DNA from 2 places in the Pseudomonas sp. GL_091 genome. Region 2 is predicted to be linked to the other one. Evidence: riboswitches for the same ligand, from Rfam matches in the RefSeq annotation. Region 2 holds a riboswitch; the other holds the start of a gene.
The links. Region 2 has a riboswitch for cobalamin ahead of cobW (cobalamin biosynthesis protein CobW). Riboswitches for the same ligand answer to the same signal wherever they lie in the genome.
Positions count from the first base shown of each region.

Region 1: linked by a shared signal. The riboswitch ahead of cobO (cob(I)yrinic acid a,c-diamide adenosyltransferase) and the one ahead of cobW (cobalamin biosynthesis protein CobW) in region 2 are both predicted to bind cobalamin.

Region 1 covers NZ_CM174451.1:1,807,216-1,814,490, forward strand. The annotation lists gene AC3ITY_RS08305 (PQQ-dependent sugar dehydrogenase) at 1-968, opposite strand, end outside; gene AC3ITY_RS08310 (hypothetical protein) at 1,036-1,620, opposite strand; cobalamin riboswitch at 1,774-2,006, shown strand; gene cobO (cob(I)yrinic acid a,c-diamide adenosyltransferase) at 2,089-2,700, shown strand; gene AC3ITY_RS08320 (cobyrinic acid a,c-diamide synthase CobB) at 2,697-4,034, shown strand; gene bluB (5,6-dimethylbenzimidazole synthase) at 4,031-4,681, shown strand; gene cbiB (adenosylcobinamide-phosphate synthase CbiB) at 4,678-5,586, shown strand; gene cobD (threonine-phosphate decarboxylase CobD) at 5,579-6,571, shown strand; gene AC3ITY_RS08340 (cobyric acid synthase) at 6,568-7,275, shown strand, end outside.
Region 2 covers NZ_CM174451.1:4,102,474-4,109,748, reverse strand. The annotation lists gene AC3ITY_RS18635 (fatty acid cis/trans isomerase) at 1-701, shown strand, start outside; gene nfuA (Fe-S biogenesis protein NfuA) at 932-1,516, shown strand; gene cobM (precorrin-4 C(11)-methyltransferase) at 1,613-2,359, opposite strand; gene AC3ITY_RS18620 (cobalamin biosynthesis protein) at 2,445-2,858, opposite strand; gene AC3ITY_RS18615 (CbtA family protein) at 2,855-3,562, opposite strand; gene AC3ITY_RS18610 (CbtB domain-containing protein) at 3,574-3,765, opposite strand; cobalamin riboswitch at 3,887-4,112, opposite strand; cobalamin riboswitch at 4,221-4,433, shown strand; gene cobW (cobalamin biosynthesis protein CobW) at 4,537-5,607, shown strand; gene cobN (cobaltochelatase subunit CobN) at 5,611-7,275, shown strand, end outside.

The sequences.
Region 1 (7,275 bases), 2.3 Mb from region 2:
AGGTCCGGGTTCTGCGGCTCGACGCGCAGGTCGACGTGCTGGCCATAATAGCTGAAGGGCCAGCCATAGAAGCCGCCATCCTTGACCGAGGTGATGTAGTCCGGTACCAGGTCACTGCCGATTTCATCCCGTTCGTTGACCGCAGTCCACAGCGCACCACTGTGCGGTTCCCAGGCCATGCCGTTGGGGTTGCGCAGGCCGGAGGCGAAGATCCGCTGCTGGCCCGTGGCGCGATCCACTTCCCAGATCGCCGCGCGACCTTCTTCCTTGTCCATGCCGTTTTCGGCGACGTTGCTGTTGGAACCCACGGTGACGTACAGCTTGCGGCCGTCCTTGCTGGCGATGACGTTTTTCGTCCAGTGGTGGTTCAGCGGCCCACCCGGCAAGTCGACCACTTTGACCGGCGGTGACTTGATCTGCGTATCGCCACTTTCATAGTGAAAGCGCAGCAGGCGATCAGTGTCGGCCACATACAGGTCATTGCCGACCAGGGTCATGCCGAAGGGCGAGTTGAGGTTTTGCAGAAACACCGTGCGGGTTTCCGCGACGCCATCACGGTCCTTGTCGCGCAGCAAGGTGATGCGGTTGGCGCTGGGCACCCTGGCCCCGGCGCGGCCCATGACTTTCTTCATGACCCAGCCGCGAATGCCTTTACCGTCTTCGGGTTTGGGTGGTGCATTGGTTTCCGCCACCAGCACATCGCCATTGGGCAGCACATAAAGCCAGCGCGGGTGATCCAGGTCTTCGGCAAAAGCGGCCACTTGAGTGCCCGTGGCGGCGATGGGTTTTGCGCCCTGCGGCCAACCGATGGCCGGGGCGATGTTCACGGTCGGGATCAGGGTTTTTTTCGGTTCCGGCAATTGAGGCGATGGACCGGTGCCGTCGGAGACTTGCAGGCGGGAGGTCTCGCCACAAGCGGCGAGCCCTCCGCAGAGCGCGATAACGAGAGCGAGCGGGGGCGTGCGCATGCTGGTCTTCCCTATGAATGCCTTGTTCTAATCATAGAGAAGCGTTGTCGTCCGATGGTTCAACCCCTCAGCCGCGAGCTTCCTTGAACAGCACCGCAATGCCGGGGTGATAGTTGCCGGCTTCGTTGCGCAACTTGCGGTAGGCATAAGGGAAATACCAGGCGACAGCGCAGGTGTGTTCCTTTTGCAGGTCGTCGACCATGTCCTGGAGTTCTTCCGGTGTGGCGCCCTGCTGGGCTTTTTGCGGAGCGACGAACAGGCAGCCGAGTTTCAGGTCGCTGGCGTGGCTCAGCCGCTTCGCATCGCTGGCGATGTCGAGCAGGGCCTGGGTCAGGTTGAGGCTGTTGACCCGTGGCCAGCGCTGACTGGTCTGGATGTAGGCGCGGGTTTCGGGCGAGGCCAGGAGCAGGTCGGCGCGGCTGTTGCGTTCGCCTTCTTCGGTCTGCTTGCGGGTGGGCGTCTGTTGCAGCGTGACCATCTCGGCCATCCAGGCCGCGGCCGACAGCAGTCCGAGATTGGCCTTTTCGTCGTGCCAGTACGGTGTGTCGCCATCGCCACGGACGGCGTTGTAACGGTCGATGCATTCGAACCAGTGCTCGAGCACCGGGCGCAGGAATTCCAGCTTTGGATTGTTGATGATCATGCCTTGCATGGGCTCACCCTTGTTGTTGTGTTGTGAGTTTGTGGCTCTTTGATATCACTGCTGGGAGCGTGGCACAAGATTGACGTCAGTTTATTGATTGTTGGCAGCTATTCGGTCGATGGCCGCCCGGCTTTAATTGACGCTCCACCCCCAACCCTCTAACCTTCGCGGCTTGTTTCAGGTGCTCTGTGGCTTGGGTCGACAGAGTGAAACAGGGAAGTCGGTGAGTGAGTCCTTCTGTTGGTCGAAGGTCCGCAATTCCGGCGCTGCCCCCGCAACGGTAAATGAGTGAAAACTGTGTCTGATGCCACTGTGTCGATTCGATGCGGGAAGGCGCACAGTCTGGCCCCGCGCCACTCATGAGCCCGGAGACCGGCCTGATTCATCCAGCGGCATCACGGTGGGCGATGCCAGGCTTTTTGCCTTCTATTCTTGTGCCTGCCCGCCGTTATTCCTGCCTCAACGGAGAGCTCCCCCATGACTGATACCCCCGATCGTGACGAACGCCACCTGGCGCGCATGCAGCGCAAAAAAGCCGTGATCGACGAGCGCATCGCCAATTCCCCGAACGAGTGTGGCCTGCTGCTGGTGCTGACCGGCAACGGCAAGGGCAAGAGCAGTTCGGCCTTCGGCATGCTCGCCCGCGCCATGGGGCACGGCATGCAATGCGGCGTGGTGCAGTTCATCAAGGGCCGCAACAGCACGGGCGAAGAGCTGTTCTTCCGGCGCTTTCCCGAGCAGGTGCGTTTTCATGTGATGGGCGAAGGGTTTACCTGGGAAACCCAGGACCGCCAGCGCGACATCGCCGCCGCCGAAGCCGCCTGGGCGGTGTCGCAGCAGCTGCTGCGCGATCCGTCCATCGGTCTGGTGGTGCTGGATGAACTGAACATCGCCCTCAAGCACGGCTACCTCGAACTCGATCAGGTGCTCAGCGACTTGCAGGCCCGCCCGCCGATGCAACACGTGGTGGTCACCGGTCGTGCCGCCAAGCCGGAAATGATCGAGATGGCCGACACCGTCACCGAAATGGGCGTGATCAAACACGCCTTTCAGGCCGGGATCAAAGCGCAGAAAGGCGTCGAATTGTGAGTCAGCCTCGGCACTGTCCGGCGGTACTGATTGCCGCGCCGGCTTCTGGCCAGGGCAAGACCACCGTCACCGCGGCGCTGGCCCGATTGCATCGCAATCAGGGGCGCAAGGTCCGTGTGTTCAAGTGCGGCCCCGACTTTCTCGATCCGATGATTCTCGAACGCGCCAGTGGTGCGCCGGTGTATCAGCTGGACATGTGGATGGTCGGCGAGCAGGAGAGTCGCCGGCTGCTGTGGGAAGCCGCCGCTGAAGCCGACCTGATCCTGATCGAAGGTGTCATGGGGCTGTTCGACGGTACGCCGTCGAGCGCCGATCTGGCGCGGCATTTCGGTGTGCCGGTGCTGGGGGTGATCGATGGCACCGCCATGGCCCAGACCTTCGGCGCACTGGCCCTGGGGCTGGCGCGTTATCAGCCGGACCTGCCGTTCGCCGGCGTGCTGGCCAATCGTGTCGGCACGCTGCGCCACGCGCAACTGCTCGAAGGCAGCCTGACTGAAGGTTTGCGCTGGTACGGCGCGCTGTCCCGGGAAACCGGGATCGAATTGCCGAGCCGGCACCTGGGGCTGGTTCAGGCCAGTGAGTTGAACGATCTCGACCTGCGCCTCGATGCGGCCGCCGATGCCCTGGCCAGCAGTTGCGAGGTCGCGCTGCCACCGGCGGTCGAGTTCGCCGCCCCTGATGTCATCGCAGTCGAACCGCTGCTGGCCGGTGTACGCATTGCCGTTGCCCGGGATGAAGCCTTTGCGTTCACCTACGGCGCAAGCCTGGATCTGCTGCGGGCGATGGGCGCCGAGTTGTCGTTCTTCTCGCCGATCCGCGACCGTGAGTTGCCGGAGGCGGACAGCCTGTATCTGCCGGGCGGTTACCCGGAACTGCACCATGTTGCGCTGGCGAAAAACACCGCGATGCTCGAAGCGATCCGTGCGCACCACGCCGCCGGCAAGCCATTGCTCGCCGAGTGTGGCGGCATGCTGTATCTGCTCGATTCCCTGACCGATGTCGAGGGCACTCGCGCCGAACTGGTTGGCTTGCTGGTCGGTGATGCGGTGATGCAAAAGCGTCTGGCAGCGCTGGCGTTGCAGGCGGTGCAATTGCCGGAAGGTTCTCTACGCGGGCACACCTACCACCATTCGTTGACCACCACTGAACTGGCGCCGATTGCCCGTGGATTGAGCCCTAACGGCGGGCGCGGAGCGGAGGCGGTCTACCGTGAAGGGCGGATGACCGCCTCTTATGTGCACTTTTATTTTCCGTCGAACCCTTCGGCGATTGCCGCACTGTTTGCGCCGGACCAAAACCTTGTAGGAGCGAGCCTGCTCGCGAAGCGGCCATGACGGATAACGCATATTCCGAAGCCGAACGCGCAGCGGTCTATCGTGCCATCGCCGAGCGCCGTGACATGCGCCACTTCAGCGGCGGCACCGTCGAGCCCGAATTGCTGCGGCGCCTGCTCGAGGCCGCACACCAGGCCCCCAGTGTCGGCCTGATGCAGCCCTGGCGCTTCATCCGCATCAGCGATCGCGCCTTGCGCGGGCAAATCCAGGCCCTGGTGGAAGAAGAACGCATCCGCACTGCCGAAGCCCTTGGCGAGCGCAGCGATGAGTTCATGAAGCTCAAGGTGGAAGGCATCAACGATTGTGCCGAGGTACTGGTCGCCGCGCTGATGGACGACCGCGAGCAGCATATCTTCGGCCGCCGCACCTTACCGGAAATGGACATGGCTTCGTTGTCCTGCGCGATCCAGAACCTGTGGCTGGCGTCCCGCGCCGAAGGGCTGGGCATGGGCTGGGTGTCGCTGTTCGAACCGCAAGCCCTGGCCGATTTGTTGAGGTTGCCGCCGGGTGCCAAGCCGCTGGCGGTGCTGTGCCTGGGGCCGGTGAGGGAGTTCTATCCGGCGCCGATGCTGGTGCTCGAAGGCTGGGCGCAGGCGCGTCCGCTACATGAATTGCTGTATGAAAATTATTGGGGAGTGAGTCAATGAGTGTGGCGTTGTTGAGTGTCGCCGCGGTTGCGCTGGACGCGCTGCTGGGCGAACCCAAACGCTGGCATCCGCTGGTGGCGTTCGGCCGTTTTGCCGAGCGCATCGAGCAACGTTTCAACGGTGGCGGTCGCGGCTGGCGCAGCCATGGCGTCACCGCGTGGGTGATCGCCGTGTTGCCGCTGACGCTGTTGGTCACGGCATTCTCCTGGGCGCCTTATGTCGGCTGGATCGTCGAGATTCTCGCGCTCTATTGCGCCCTTGGCATGCGCAGCCTCGGTGAGCACGTCACGCCTGTGGCCAAGGCCCTGCGCAGTAATGACCTGGAGGCGGCGCGCACGCGGGTGAGCTATCTGGTCAGTCGCCAGACCAGCGAACTGGATGAAACCGAAGTCGCCCGCGCCGCTACCGAGTCGGTGCTGGAGAACGGCAGCGATGCGGTATTCGCGGCGTTGTTCTGGTTTGCCGTGGCGGGCGCGCCGGGCGTGGTGCTCTACCGCCTGAGCAATACGCTGGATGCGATGTGGGGTTATCGCAATGAGCGCTTCGAACGGTTCGGCTGGGCGGCGGCGAAGGTCGACGATGTGCTCAATTACATTCCTGCGCGCCTGGTGGCACTGACTTACGCGCTGCTGGGCAAAACCCGCCTGGCGTTGAAGTGCTGGCGCAACCAGGGCCCGACCTGGGACAGCCCGAACGCCGGCCCGGTGATGGCGGCAGGGGCGGGTGCCCTTGGTGTCGAATTGGGTGGGGCGGCGATTTATCACGGCGAACTGCATCAGCGTCCGCAGTTGGGCGAAGGCGTGCCGGCGGATGCCGACTCCATTGACCGGGGCTGGCAATTGGTCCAGCGCGGGGTATGGTTATGGCTGCTGATTCTCTGCCTGGGGGCCGAATTTTATGCTTGAACACGGTGGGCGACTGCGCAAGGCGGCGCTCGAATACGGCATAGATGAAGCCGACTGGCTGGACCTGTCCACGGGGCTTGCGCCCTGGCCGTTCCCGGTGCCGGATATTCCGCTGCGGGCCTGGGCTCGTTTGCCGGAGACGGACGACGATCTGGAGCAGGCCGCCTGTGATTACTACGGCGCCCTGCAGGCATTGCCGGTGGCTGGTTCGCAAATGGCGATTCAACTGCTGCCGCGATTGCGTCGGGCGGGCAAGGTTGGCGTGTTGTCGCCGTGTTACGCCGAGCACGCCGAGGCGTGGCGTCGCAACGGCTACATCGTGCGTGAAGTGCTGGAGCAGGAAGTCGATTTCTTTATCGACAGTTTCGACGTGCTGGTGGTGGTCAATCCGAATAACCCCACGGGCTTGAGCCTCACGCCCAGTCGCCTGCTCGACTGGCACGCGCGACTGGCCCAGCGCGGTGGCTGGCTGGTGGTGGACGAAGCGTTCATGGATAACACGCCGCATCTGAGCCTGGCGCCGTTTGCCCATCAAGTCGGGCTGATCGTCTTGCGCTCCTTCGGCAAGTTTTTTGGCCTGGCCGGTGTGCGCCTGGGTTTTGTGCTGGCCGAGCGCAAGTTGCTCAAGTTGCTGGCTGAACAAGTGGGGCCCTGGGCCGTGAGCGGGGCAACCCGGGTAGTGGGCCAGGCCTGCCTGCGCGATACCGAGGCGCAAACGGCGCAACGGGTGCGCGCCGAAGAAGCCAGCGAGCGCCTGGCGTCGTTGCTGGAGCAACACCGCTTCGAGCCCCAGGGCGGTTGTGCGCTGTTCCAGTGGCTGATCACCGAGCGCGCCGAAGCACTGCATGAGTTCATGGCCCGGCGCGGCATTCTCCTGCGGTTGTTCACGAACAACAGCAGCCTGCGATTCGGCTTGCCCGGTGACGAAATCGCCTGGGTACGACTGGCGCAGGCGTTCGAAGATTTCGCCAAGGAAAACCAATGACCACGCTGATGGTGCAGGGCACCACATCGGATGCCGGTAAAAGCACGCTGGTGACCGCGCTGTGCCGTTGGGTCACGCGCCAGGGCGTCAGGGTGGTGCCGTTCAAGCCGCAGAACATGGCTCTCAACAGTGCGGTGACGGCCGACGGTGGCGAGATCGGCCGCGCCCAGGCGGTACAGGCCCAGGCCGCGAACCTTGAACCGCACACCGACATGAACCCGGTGTTGCTCAAGCCCAACAGTGACACCGGTGCCCAGGTGATCATCCATGGCCGCGCCGTCACGACCATGAACGCCGTCGCCTATCACGACTACAAAACCATCGCCATGCAAGCGGTGCTGGCCTCCCACGAGCGCTTGAGCGCGGCGTATCCGCTGGTGATGGTCGAGGGCGCAGGCTCGCCGGCGGAAATCAATCTGCGGGCCGGCGACATCGCCAACATGGGCTTCGCCGAAGCGGTGGATTGCCCGGTGCTGCTGATCGCCGATATCAATCGCGGCGGGGTTTTCGCCCATCTGGTCGGCACCCTCGAACTGCTGTCGCCGAGCGAACAGGCACGGGTCAAAGGCTTCGTCATCAATCGTTTCCGGGGCGACATCGCGTTGCTGCAACCCGGTCTCGACTGGCTCGAAGAGCGCACCGGCAAACCGGTGATCGGCGTGCTGCCGTACGTGATGGACCTGCACCTGGAGGCCGAGGACGGC
Region 2 (7,275 bases):
CGCGAGATGGCTACCTCGACGACTGGTATCAGAACAGTGGCAAATTCAAGATGTGGCTCGACTACGAGACCATCGATGACGACAAGCCGACCGCGCTGAAACTTAACCCGCAGGACCCCAAACGCGACTTCGCCCAGCAATTGCTGGCCCGTTATGGTGATCTCAATGCCAGGCCCGACCCGATCAACCGCTGCGACGGGGCTTACTGTTCGCGGCCGAACATCGATCCGGACCTGCAAAGTGCCGAGCAGACGCTAAGCCGACTGACCTCGCGTCCGGCCGCCGGGTTGAAAGTGATTGATCAACTGCCGGAAGCGACCATGCTGCGCATTGAAACCCGTAGCGGCAAACGCGAGGTCTACAGCCTGCTGCGCAACCGTGCCCACAGCAACGTCGCGTTTTTGCTCGGTGAATCACTGCGCTACCAACCGGGGCTCGACACCCTGACCATTTTCCCCGGCGTGCTCAGCAGCTACCCGAACTTCATGTTCAACATCCCGGCCGAGCAAGTGCTTGCGTTTGTGGATGCGATGGAAAATTCCAAGGACACCGACAGCTTCGAGAAAATCGTCCAACGTTGGGGAATACGTCGCAGCCATCCGCAATTCTGGCCTTATTTCCATGACCTGAGCCGCTACATCCACGAAACCGATCCGGTGGAAGAGGGTGTGCTGGACATGAACCGCTACGAGAACCTCTGAATAATCGCCGATCCCCTGTAGGAGCGAGCTTGGTCCGGGCGGCGTTCCGACGATGCTCTCAAGTGCGCCGCGCAAATCCGGGAGTGCGCGTTATCGTTGGCGACCATCGCGAGCAAGCTCGCTCCTACAGAAAATCAGGGGATTGTCGAAATCTTTCCCGACAAAAATACTAGGACTTTGTCCGGCGCGTTGATTGGCGTAAACTGCGCCCAAGCCTGCGAGGAGTTTCCATGACCGCTATTACCATCACTGACGCCGCCCACGATTACCTGGCTGATCTGCTCTCCAAGCAGAACACCCCGGGCATCGGCATCCGCGTCTTCATCACCCAGCCTGGCACCCAGTACGCCGAAACCTGCATTGCCTACTGCAAGCCGGGCGAAGAAAAACCCGAAGACACCGCGCTGGGGCTCAAAAGCTTCACCGCGTACATCGATCACTTCAGCGAAGCCTTCCTGGACGATGCCGTTGTCGACTACGCCACCGACCGCATGGGCGGCCAGCTGACCATCAAGGCGCCAAACGCCAAGGTACCGATGGTCAACGCCGACAGCCCGGTCAACGAGCGCATCAACTACTACCTGCAAACCGAGATCAACCCGGGGCTGGCCAGCCACGGCGGTCAGGTCAGCCTGATCGACGTGGTCGAAGACGGCATCGCCGTCTTGCAGTTCGGCGGTGGTTGCCAGGGCTGCGGCCAGGCCGACGTGACGCTGAAGGAAGGCATCGAGCGCACTTTGCTCGAGCGCATTCCGGAGCTCAAGGGCGTTCGCGACGTGACCGACCACACGCAGAAAGAAAACGCCTACTACTAAGGCGTTCGCTGCGAAACGAAAAAACGGCGCCCCGTGAGCGCCGTTTTTTTATGGGGAAATTTCGTTGGCCCCTTCGCGAGCAAGTCGAAGAGGGCCTCAGGGCCTGTAGAGATGCGCATACCCCGCGCGATACAGCGATGACTCACTGAAGTGGTCGCTGCCCAGCACCCGACCCACCAGAATCAACGCCGTACGACGAAAGCCCTTGGCTTCAACCTTCCCGGCAATATCCTCAAGCGTGCCCACCACCCAATCCTGATCCGGCCAGCTCGCGCGGTGAACCACCGCAATCGGGCAATCGGCGCCGTAATGGGGTAGCAGTTCTTCAACGATCTTCGCCAGGTGATTGACCCCCAAATGAATCGCCATGGTCGCGCCGTGCTGCGCCAGGCTGGAGAATTCCTCTCCGGGTGGCATGGCGGTTTTGTCGGCGTAGCGCGTCAGGATCACGCTCTGCGAAACGTTCGGCAGCGTCAGTTCTGCTCCTAAAAGCGCTGCGCAAGCGGCTGTGGCAGTCACGCCGGGTACGATTTCGAACGCAATGCCCAGCTCACGCAGATAGCGAATCTGCTCGCCAATGGCGCCATACAGGCTTGGATCGCCGGAGTGCACCCGAGCCACATCCTGACCTTTGGCGTGGGCGGTCTTGATCAGGTCGATGATCTGTTCCAGGTGCAGTTCGGCACTGTTGACCACCTGCTCGGCACAATGACCTTCCAGTACGGCGGCAGGTACCAGGGAACCGGCATAAATGATCACCGGACAGCTGCGAATCAGCCGCTGGCCTTTGACGGTAATCAGTTCGGGGTCGCCGGGACCTGCGCCAATGAAGTAGACGGTCATCGTCGGTTCCTGTGGGGAAAAAAGGGGCTGAACAGGGCTTCAGATGAAGAATGTTCATGATCAACGGTGGGGATTATCGGGGTTTTTATGCCGCGCCGGCCAATGCCAGTGTTGCCTGGGCGTATTTTTGTCGTGGAATCAGCAGTTTTGCCGGGGCCTGGGCCAGTTGTTCCGCCAGGGCCAGTGCGGCGCTTTCCGCCACGCCGTAGCAACCGGTGCGTTCAAACGCTATTTGCGATTGATGACTGAGTTGCGGTTCATAAGCGGCCAGTTGTTCACTGCTGAAATACATCAATTCCAGGCCAAGCTGCTGAGCCAGTTCGATTAACGCAGGTTCGTCGCGCTTCGAATCGATGCTGGCCAGCGCCTTGATTTCATGACGAGCAATCTGGTGTGCCTCCAACGCCTGATCGAGCAGCGCCAGCAACGTGCTGACGGGGCAGCCCCGTTGGCAGCCCAGGCCGACCACCAGGGTCGGCGCTGTGCTGACGTCAGTCATGCGTGGTATTGGCCATCGCTTTTGCGACGGAACAACCAGGCGCTGATCAGGCCCAGGGCCAGCCAGAACGCCACGTTGGTCAGTTGCGAAGCGATTTTGAACTGGGCTTCCAGCGCCTCTGGAGCAAGCATCGAATGCACTTCCGGTTGCGGTGCGCCAATCACATGGGGAACGGCGAGTATCGCCGCGCCGAGGACTTTCATCAGCCAGTGACGGCTGAACACGATCAGCGCGATACCGACGGCGGTGGAGGCGGCGGTACCGATCCACCACAGTTGCCGTTGTGCCAGGTCCGCTGCGGCAGTGCCGGGCAATTCAGGTGGCAGGCCGAGGGTCGGCGCGAGCACGAACGTCGCATAACCGGCCAGGCCCCAGAGCAGGCCTTGCGAGGTTTTGGTCGGCGCACGCAAGGTGTACAGGCCGGCCAGCATCAGGGCGAAACCGACGGCCACCACCAGGTTACCGCCGGTGGTCGACAGCACGCGCTGCCAGCCGTCTTCCGGTTCCCAGGCTTGTGCATCGTGGGTGTGGGCAGCCATGGCGCCATCGGCGTGTTGGTGAACTTCAGTCGCGACCGGTTCGGCTTTTTCGTAGGTTTCGGCCTGCAAAATCAGCGGGGCGACCCAGAAGCTTTGCAGCAGGGTCAGCAGCAGGGCGGCCAGCAGCCCGGTGAAACCTGCGGTTTGCGCAATACGCTTGATCATGTCGACAGCTCTCAATGGCACGGGAATGCGGAGCTGTGACGGGTATCGTGGGCGGCATTGTGCACCGCTTCGATGTGCGAGAAACCGGCGAAATACACAAGGCTTGCGCCCAGGATCGACGCGCAGACAGCAGCGGCCAGACGTTGGGTCAAGGTTGAGGTGGTGCTCGCGGATGTGTGTTCGGCGCTGCTGATGATCGACATGGCGTTTCCCTCTGGTCTGTCAGCGGGGAATAAGAGCGCATGCAAACCCCCGCACGACCTGGCGCGCAGAGGTTCAAACAGCGCCCGCCCACCGCGGGTTTGTTGGTTCAGTGATCGTACTTGTCACTTTGTGTTACGGGCCGGTCTCCGGGCTCACGAGGGGCAAAGGCTTGCGCCTGAACCTGAAAGCATCACCTTCCCATGCCGCAGTGGCACAGTGGATCTGATGCTTCGCTCGCTTACCGTTGCGGGGGCAGCACCGGACTGACATGGCTTAAGAGTAAAGCACATGATTCACCGGTTTCCCGTTTCACCCTGTGAAGGGCACCCGTAACAAGGTGTGTAGGAGAGCATGGGCGGGGGTTGGGCGTCAATTGGCAAGGGTTCTCACTTGAAATTTACACAAGCCCCCTTGCCACAGGGATCGCAAGCATTGACCCGCCCCAATACCATGCGTAGCCTTGCGCTTTCGAGGTTCTTCGGCGTTTGCCGAAGCTAAGAAGGGAACGCGGTCGATGCCGCGGCTGCCCCCGCAACTGTGAACGGTGATGTTCGTTGCCACGCCACTGCTGACTCAATCCATGAGGCCGGCGGGAAGGCGCAGCGAATGCCAGGCTCAAGGCCGGCACACCGTCAGCCAGGAGACCTGCCTCGTCACAGATTCTCACTTTCAACCGGGCGGGGTGATCCGGTGGCGAACTCCTCAGGCACGCGCCTCCGCGTTGCCGGTCGTCGTCCCGTATGCCCGCCACATTAGCCATAGGGCATCCGATGAAAACACTGGCCAAACTCCCCGTCACCATCGTCACCGGCTTTCTCGGCTCGGGCAAGACCACGCTGCTGCGGCACATGCTCGACAACGCCCAGGGTCGCCGCATCGCGGTGATCGTCAACGAATTCGGTGAGTTGGGTATTGATGGCGAAATCCTCAAGCAATGCTCCATCGGTTGCACCGAAGAAGAAGCCAACGGCCGTGTCTATGAATTGGCCAACGGCTGCCTGTGCTGCACCGTCCAGGAAGAATTCTTCCCGGTGATGCGCGAACTGGTGGCCCGTCGTGGCGATCTTGATCACATTCTCATCGAAACCTCGGGCCTGGCGCTGCCCAAGCCGCTGGTCCAGGCCTTCCAGTGGCCGGAAATCCGCAGTGCCTGCACGGTGGACGCGGTGATCACCGTGGTCGACAGCCCGGCCGTGGCCGCCGGCACCTTCGCCGCGTTCCCGGATCAGGTCGACGCCCAACGCAAACTCGACCCGAACCTGGACCACGAATCGCCGCTGCACGAACTGTTCGCCGACCAACTGGCCAGCGCTGACCTTGTGATCCTCAACAAAGCCGACCTGATCAACCCGGCGGACCTGGCCCGCGTGCGCCTGGAAGTCGCCGAGGAATTGCCGCCAGCGGTGAAAATCATCGAGGCCAGCAGTGGTCGCCTGCCGCTGGACGTGCTGATCGGCCTGGGTGCCGGCTCCGAAGAACACATCGACAGCCGTCACAGCCACCACGACCATCATCATGATGGCGACGACGATCATGATGACCACGATCACGACGCCTTCGATTCGATCTCCATCGAACTGCCGCAAGCCGACGAAAGCCTGCTGCTGGATGCGCTGACCCAACTGGTGGTCCAGCACGGCATCCTGCGGGTCAAGGGTTTTGCGGCGATCCCGAACAAACCAATGCGCCTGCTGATCCAGGGCGTGGGCACGCGTTTCGACAAGCACTTCGACCGCCAGTGGGGCGCCGAAGAAGCACGCGTAACCCGCCTGGTGCTGATCGGCCAGGAACTGGACGCCACTGTTCTCGAAGCGCAATTGCGCGCCGCGCTCAGCGAGTAATCCATGCACCTGCTCAGGACCCAGCCCGGCGGTTTTGTGTCGGATGACAACATTGCCGACCTTGGACAAACCCCCGCCGAACTGGTGATCCTGTGCAGCGGCGATTCCAGCCTCGCGCTGCTCGCCGAAGCGGCGCAGCAATTGCCCGACGATTACCCGAGCGTGCGCCTGGCCAACCCGATGCAGGTGCAGAACCATGCCTCGGTCGATTTGTACGTCGATGAAGTGCTGCGTCACGCCAGGGTGATCCTGATTTCGTTGCACGGTGGCATCGCCTATTGGCGTTACGGCATCGAGCGCCTGGTCGAGCTGTCGCAGCGCGGCGTGCAGGTGATTCTGGTGCCGGGTGATGATCGCCCGGACCCGGAACTCAGTGACCTGAGCACCGTCGGTGCCGAAGATCGTGATCGGCTCTGGCAGTTTCTGCGCCAGGGCGGCATGGGCAACGCCCTGGATTTCTTCCGCTGCCTGGCCAACCGCTGGCTGGCCCGTGATTACACCTGGGGCGAGCCGCAAACCCTGCCACGCACGGCGATTTACCATCCGCACAAACATTCTGCCGCGCTGAGCGACTGGCAAGCCGACTGGCAAGTGGGGCAACCGGTGGCGGCGGTGCTGTTTTACCGCTCGCATTTGCAGGCGGCGAACACCGCTTTCATTGATGTTTTTTGCCAGCGCTTGCAGGCGGCGGGGTTGAATCCGTTGCCGATTGCGCTGGCCAGCTTGAAAGAACCCGGTTGTCTTTGCGTGGTCGAGGACTGGCTGGATGAGGCCAGCGTCTCGGTGATTCTGAATACCACCGGCTTCGCCCAATCCAGTCCTGAAGCACCGCATCTGCGCCCGTTTCGCCGCAATATTCCGGTGATCCAGGCGATTTGCGCCCAAGACAACGAACCGGGTTGGCGCGCCAGCGAACAGGGCCTCGGCCCCCGTGACCTGGCGATGCACATAGCCTTGCCTGAACTGGACGGACGCATCATCAGCCGCCCGATCAGTTTCAAGGACCTGGCGTGGCGCAGTGAGCGCAGTCAGTCGGATGTGGTCTGCTACCGGGCCCAACCGGAGCGTATGGATTTCGTTGCCGAACTGGCGCGGCGCTGGGTCGATCTGGCGCAGGTGCCCAATGCGGAAAAACGCATTGCCTTGATTCTCGCCAATTACCCGACCCGCGACGGTCGCATCGGCAATGGCGTCGGCCTCGATACCCCGGCAGCGGCGCTGAATATCCTGCGGGCGCTGCATGCCGAAGGTTATCCATTGCCGGCTGAATTGCCAGGCAGTGGCACCGCGCTGATCCAGCAATTGCTGGGCGGCGTCAGCAACGATCTCGAGACCCTCGACCTGCGTCCGTGCCAGCAAAGCCTGGGGATGGATGACTATCTGGCGATGTTCAACGCCCTGCCCGAAGCCAATCGCGTGGCGGTGCTCGAACGTTGGGGCGCGCCGGAAAACGACCCGATGTGTCGCAGCGGAAGGATGATGATCGCCGGCCTGCGTTTTGGCCTGACCTTCGTCGGCATTCAACCTGCGCGGGGTTATCAGGTCGACCCGAGCGCGGTGTATCACGACCCGGACCTGGTGCCGCCCCACGGCTACCTGGCGTTTTACTTCTGGCTGCGTAACACCTACGGCGCCCACGGCGTGATCCACGTCGGCAAACACGGCAAC